Ketobacter sp. MCCC 1A13808: one gene and its partner. The protein of the gene in region 1 interacts with the protein of each later gene in a pairwise test. Links are inferred from orthologs where the notes say so. Each region holds a gene or a part of one and is shown in the gene's direction. Other genes may lie near its edges.

Region 1 (3,113 bases):
CTGCGCAAGTTAAGGCCCGCCCGTGCCGTGGCCATCAGTTATTTGTTGATCCCGGTGAATACCTGGGTTGTCAGTGTCATTAGCCAGTGGGTGTTTTTTCCGCCGCCGGATGCATCGGCGGTGAGCGTGCTTTACTCCGCTGTGGTGCTTACCAACGTCGCGATCGCCGCCATCGTGGGCGGGTTGGTGATCCGTTATTTTTATCTGCAGGCCATGTTGATTGCCCGGCGCCAGTCGGAATTATTGCACCGGATTCAGGCATTACAGTCCCGCATACGTCCGCACTTCCTGTTTAATAGTATGAATATTCTGGCCAGCCTGATTGAAACCGACCCGCGTACGGCGGAAACCGTAGTCGAGGATTTGTCTGCGCTGTTCCGGGCAAGCCTTAACCATATGGGTAATCAGGTGCCGATTGAAGAGGAATTTGAGCTGTGCAGAAAGTATCTGAATATAGAAAAGCTGCGGTTGGGCAAACGCCTGCAAGTGAGCTGGGAAATACGCTCGGTGCCTAAGCAGGTTAATATCCCCTTATTAACTTTGCAGCCGCTCCTGGAAAATGCCCTTCTTCATGGGGTGCAGCCGGTGCCCAAAGGGGGGCTGGTGGAAATTTTCGCGGGCTATGCTCATGGCGTGTTTGAACTCACCATTACTAACCCGTTTGAGCCCGGTTTGCACACCGGAGCGTCTGAGGGCAATCATATGGCGCTGGAGAACACCCGTAATCGCTTGGCGGCGCTTTATGGAGAGCGTGCCAAACTTACCGGCTATCCGGAAGGCGGCCGTTATATCACCCGGCTCTCCTATCCATATCCTCTCAAAGCGACGCCATAGCCCGTATACACCGGGTCTTAAAAGGTTGACGCAATGCGCTATTTTCGTGCTCTAATCGTGCTAAGGTAATAATATTTGATGTGCCCTGCTGACTCTCCCGGCGACAATAATGAACAATAAAGAGGAGAAGTGAGGTCAGATGATCCGAGTATTAGTTTGTGATGATGAGCCTTTGGCTCGCGACCGTATGCGACGTATGTTGGAGCGTATCCCGGCTACTTTGTGCGTCGGTGAAGCTGAAAATGGTCAGGAGCTGTTGGAACGGGTGCCCTCTGTTTACCCGGATATTATTTTACTGGATATTCGAATGCCGGGAATGGATGGCCTGCAGGCCGCGTCGCGACTGTCGGAAAGTGACAGCCCGCCCGCCATTATTTTCTGTACTGCCTATGATGAACACGCGATTGCCGCGTTTAAAGTCAATGCGGTTGATTATTTGCTGAAACCGGTGCGTCAGGAAGATTTGGAAAAAGCCCTTAGCAAGGCGGGGCGAGTGAATAAAGCCCAGATGCTGGCCGTAAGACGTGAAACCGGCGTGGCTCAACCAGAGCAAGCCAATGCCAAAGAACGTGAATATATCAGTGTGCGAAGCCGCAAGGGCATCGATCTGATTGCGGTTGCCGATGTTCGTTATTTCCTGGCGGACCAGAAATACGTCACTGTGCGTCATAGCCAGGGGGAAACCCTGCTGGATGAAACGCTGAAGGAATTGGAAACCGAGTTCGGCGATCGCTTTTTACGGGTACATCGCAATGCGCTGGTTGCGCTCAGTTACATCGAAGCGCTGGAACACAAGGGCAACCAGTTTTATCTGCGGATTCAGGGTGTTGAAGAACGGCTGGCGGTAAGCCGCCGGCACGCCTCGTCGGTTAAAAAGCTGTTGCAAAGCCTTTGATGAATCCCCTGTTCTGATGTGATAGGGTTCAGCCTTTATTTTAGAGGCACCCTTTTATGACCCCAAAACTCCTGCGAATTGCGACCCGTCAAAGCCCGTTGGCATTGTGGCAGGCCGAGTCAGTGAAATCCCGGTTGTTGCAGTTCTATCCGGATTTGAAGGTCGAGCTGGTTACCATGAAAACCAGCGGCGATGTGATCCTGGATACGCCTTTGGCCAAGGTGGGTGGTAAGGGGCTCTTTGTAAAAGAGCTGGAACTGGCAATGCTGGAAAACCGCGCGGATATCGCGGTGCATTCCATGAAAGACGTGCCGGTCGACTTTCCGGAAGGGCTTGGGCTGTCGGTAATCTGTGAACGTGAAGATCCCCGTGATGCCTTTGTTTCTAATCAATACGATGGCATTGAAGACCTGCCTCAGGGCGCCATCCTCGGTACCTGCAGTTTGCGCCGTCAGGCGCAGATCAAAGCGCGCCGGCCCGATCTGAAAATTGTCGATCTGCGCGGTAACGTGAACTCCCGTTTAGCAAAGCTGGACGACGGTCAATTCGATGCCATTATTCTGGCAGCAGCCGGATTGCGTCGGTTGGGGTTTGAGGCGCGCATCCGGCGAGCGATGTCCCCGGAGGAAAGTCTGCCTGCCGTGGGCCAGGGTGCCATTGGTATTGAATGTCGCCTGCAGGATGACGACACCCTATCCCTGTTAACGGTGTTGAGTGATGCGGATACCCACTGCCGGGTGATGGCGGAGCGAGGCATGAATACCCGCCTGCAGGGCGGTTGTCAGGTGCCTATTGCCGGCTATGCGGAACTGGAGGGTGATCAACTTTGGTTGCGTGGCCTGGTGGGTGAACCGGACGGCTCCCGTTTGATTTGCCATGAGGTCCGTGGCCACCGGGAACAGGCAGAAGCGCTGGGATATGAGCTGGCTGACGAACTGTTATCTCAGGGCGCGGACCAAATTCTGCAACGACTTTATGAGCAGGGCGCATAATGCAATGCGGTCACCTATGAGCACCCCGCTGCAGGGGAAGACGGTGCTCGTTACCCGGCCTGCGGAGCAAGCCGGCGAGCTTACCCGGTGCCTTGCGGGCGCAGGCGCTGATGTCATCGTACTTCCCACCTTGGAAATTGAGCCCCTTCAACTCGATCCGGCACAACGCAGCCTGATAATGGAACTGGATCGCTACGATTTTGTTATCTGTGTTTCTGCCAATGCGGCCGCGCTCGGGCTATCGGCACTTGCTGATTATTGGCCGCAATGGCCGGTGCAGCAACGGTGGATGGCCGTAGGGCCGGCTACCGGCGAGGAAATGAGGCGTTGGCAGGTGAACCCGAAGGTAGCGCAACAGGGGGCGACCAGCGAAACCCTGTTGGATTGGTCCG
Region 2 (3,175 bases), on another replicon or contig:
TGACAGTGTCGGCAAAAGCACCGATGCTACGTTCCAGGAAGACATTCGCCGCCACAGCTATCAGGTTACCTGGACCCAGGTGATGACCAAGAACCTGCTGATGGGTTTTTCCTACCAAGCCATTACCGATCAGGGCTATCTGAACAACCCTTACCGTTCGTTCCGCTATATAGACAACACGGTGCCCAAAGGTTACAGCTACGCCCCGGAGATCTATCCGGAAACCCGTACCACCCAGGCATTGGCCATCCGTGGCAAATATTTCCTGCCCTACCGCGCGGCGCTTAATTTCGAATACCGCTCATTCCGGGATACCTGGGATATTGATGCCTACAACCTTGATCTGGGTTACACACACCCGCTTGGCGACCGATGGATTTTCGATATTCATTTCCGTATTTACGAGCAAGGTGAGGCGGAATTTTACAGCGACTTGTTCCCCCGTATCGACTCCCAGAACTACATGGCACGGGATAAGGAGCTGTCGGAGTTTTCCAGCAATACCGTTGGCGTTAAAGTGAGCTACGAATTTGATACCCGCTGGGCATCCTGGATTGACCGTGGTACTGCCAATATTGCCTGGGATTTAATCAGTTACGACTACGACAACTTCCGCAATGTCCTGGCAACCGGTTACGCCGCTGGCCAGGAGCCCGAGTACAGCTTCGACGCGACTGTGATCCGCCTGTTCGTATCGGCCTGGTTCTAACCTTGGCGTCCCTGAATCCTTCATTATGCCCCTGCATGGCAGTGCGTACGCAATCTGGGTATAATGAAGGGCTTATCATTTGAATTTCACACTGCAGGTTCCCGATTCCATGGAAGTCAAAGCCTACATGGCCCGACTGGGTCAACAGGCGCGTGCCGCATCACGCCAGATGGCAAGAGCGAATACCGGCGCCAAGAACAGCGCATTGCTGGCCATTGCCGACGCCATTCAGTCTTCACGCGATGCCCTCATGGCCGCCAACAAAACCGACCTTGAGAATGGCCGTAACAACGGCCTGGAAGCCGCCTTGCTGGATCGCCTGGAACTGACCCCGGCCCGTATCGACAACATGATCGAAGGCCTGCACCAGGTGGCCGCCCTGCCCGATCCCGTGGGCGAAATCACCGATATGAAATACCGTCCCTCCGGCATTCAGGTGGGAAAAATGCGCGTACCGTTGGGCGTCATCGGCATCATCTATGAATCCCGCCCCAACGTAACCGTTGAAGCCGCCAGCCTGTGCCTCAAATCCGGTAACGCCACAATCCTGCGCGGTGGATCAGAAGCCATAAACAGCAACCAGGCCATCGCCCGCTGCATCAGTCAAGGCATGGAGCAAGCCGGCCTTCCCGCCGCCGCTGTGCAGGTGCTGGAAATCACCGACCGTGCCGCCGTTGGCGAACTCATCACCCTGCCCGAATACGTCGACGTGATCGTCCCCCGTGGCGGTAAAGGCCTGATTGAACGCATCAGCAAAGACGCTCGCGTTCCGGTGATCAAACACCTGGATGGCATCTGCCATGTCTATATCGACGCAGAAGCCGACCCCGAGAAAGCCATTAATATCGCGGTGAATGCAAAAACACATCGTTACGGTGTGTGCAACGCGATGGAAACCCTGCTGGTTCACGAAACCGTGGCCGACCTGATTTTGCCAAAACTGGCAGAGCGCTATGCCGAACACGCAGTTGAGCTGCGCGGCTGCGAACAGACCCGCCGGATTCTGCCCGACTGCACTGCGGCAACAGAAGACGACTGGCATACGGAATACCTGGCACCGATTTTAGCGATTCGTGTGGTGGCGGATTTGGATGCAGCCATTGACCATATCAACACCTACAGCTCGCAGCACACTGACACCATTGTCACCGAAAATTACACCCTGGCGCGGCGCTTTCTGACTGAAGTGGATTCCAGTTCGGTCATGGTCAATGCCTCTACCCGCTTTGCCGATGGTTTTGAGTACGGTCTGGGGGCCGAGATCGGCATATCCACGGATAAAATCCATGCCCGCGGCCCGGTCGGCCTTGATGGCTTAACTTCGCAAAAATACGTAGTGTTGGGTGATGGACAAATCCGCGTCTAACGCTACCGGCGTTCTGGGCGGCACGTTCGACCCGATTCACACCGGACATTTACGCCTGGCATGGGAAGCCAAATCCCGCCTGGGGCTGGATTTTGTACGGCTCATTCCCTGCCATATGCCCACCCATCGGGAAAGCCCGGACAGCACCGCCAAGCATCGCCTAACGATGGCTGAATTGGCCTGTATCGGAGTACCGGGATTTGAGGTGGATAATTGGGAAATTACCCGCAATGAACCCTCCTATAGCATCACCACACTGATCCATATCCGCGATCAGATCGGTGCCAATGCCCCGCTGGTGTTTATTATGGGGATGGACGCCTTCAATCAATTTTGTAGCTGGCATCAGTGGCAGCGTATTCTGGAGCTGGCCCATCTTTGGGTGGCACACCGGCCCGGCAATAAACTGCCGGAAGACGACTCCACCGAGTACCAGCTGTTGCAGCAACTCCAGGCACCGGCCGATGAGCTGAAGAAAAGTGCCGGTGGGCGCATCTACGTACACGAAACGACGGCGCTGGACATCTCTGCGACCAAACTGAGGCAACAGATTGCGGAAGGAATTACGCCCCGATTCCTTTTACCTGACGCAGTTTGGGCCTATATTCAGCAAAACAAACTTTACGGATACAGGAACGGCAACCGATCTAATGACTGATCCCCAAACATTAAAAGACATAGCGATAAACGCCCTGGACGACATGAAAGCCAAAGATATCGTGATCCTGGACGTTAAACCGCTCACCAGCATTGCCGACATTATGATCGTCGCCAGTGGCACCTCCAACCGGCATGTTAAGTCGATTGCCGAGAACGTACGCGAGAAAGTCAAACACGCCGGTCTCACCCCCATCGGTATCGAAGGCGAAGAAGCCGCCGAATGGGTGTTGGTGGATCTGGGCGACATCATCGTTCATATTATGCTGCCGGACACCCGCCGCTTTTACGATCTGGAAAAGCTCTGGAGCATGTCTCCCGACAATCAAGGACAAGGCTGACCCGATATCGGAATGCGCATTCGCCTGATCGCAGTGGGAACAAAAATGCCCGCCTGGGTAGACCAGGGATTCAATGAATACCAAAAGCGGCTAAACCAGGAT

The links.
Region 2: the proteins of FT643_RS18140 (region 1) and FT643_RS14480 interact in binary tests that used the Escherichia coli proteins (3 or more experiments, as listed by UniProt). The link is inferred for Ketobacter sp. MCCC 1A13808 from one-to-one orthologs.

The regions. Positions count from the first base shown.
Region 1 is NZ_VRKW01000012.1:25,768-28,880, forward strand. The notes cover bases 67-2,852. They hold FT643_RS18140 (LytR/AlgR family response regulator transcription factor), read left to right. Parts: upstream 67-976; coding sequence 977-1,729; downstream 1,730-2,852. Other genes in these bases: FT643_RS18135 (sensor histidine kinase), read left to right, coding at 67-834; hemC (hydroxymethylbilane synthase), read left to right, coding at 1,786-2,721; FT643_RS18150 (uroporphyrinogen-III synthase), read left to right, coding at 2,738-2,852. In the rest of the region: more of FT643_RS18135, read left to right, coding at 1-66; more of FT643_RS18150, read left to right, coding at 2,853-3,113. UniProt on the Escherichia coli protein: Member of the two-component regulatory system BtsS/BtsR, which is part of a nutrient-sensing regulatory network composed of BtsS/BtsR, the low-affinity pyruvate signaling system YpdA/YpdB and their respective target proteins, BtsT and YhjX.
Region 2 is NZ_VRKW01000007.1:190,978-194,152, forward strand. Bases 99-2,946 are described here. They hold FT643_RS14480 (glutamate-5-semialdehyde dehydrogenase), read left to right. Parts: upstream 99-818; coding sequence 819-2,075; downstream 2,076-2,946. Other genes in these bases: FT643_RS14475 (DUF3570 domain-containing protein), read left to right, coding at 99-709; nadD (nicotinate-nucleotide adenylyltransferase), read left to right, coding at 2,056-2,733; rsfS (ribosome silencing factor), read left to right, coding at 2,726-2,946. In the rest of the region: more of FT643_RS14475, read left to right, coding at 1-98; more of rsfS, read left to right, coding at 2,947-3,073; 23S rRNA (pseudouridine(1915)-N(3))-methyltransferase RlmH, read left to right, coding at 3,086-3,175. UniProt on the Escherichia coli protein: Catalyzes the NADPH-dependent reduction of L-glutamate 5-phosphate into L-glutamate 5-semialdehyde and phosphate. The product spontaneously undergoes cyclization to form 1-pyrroline-5-carboxylate.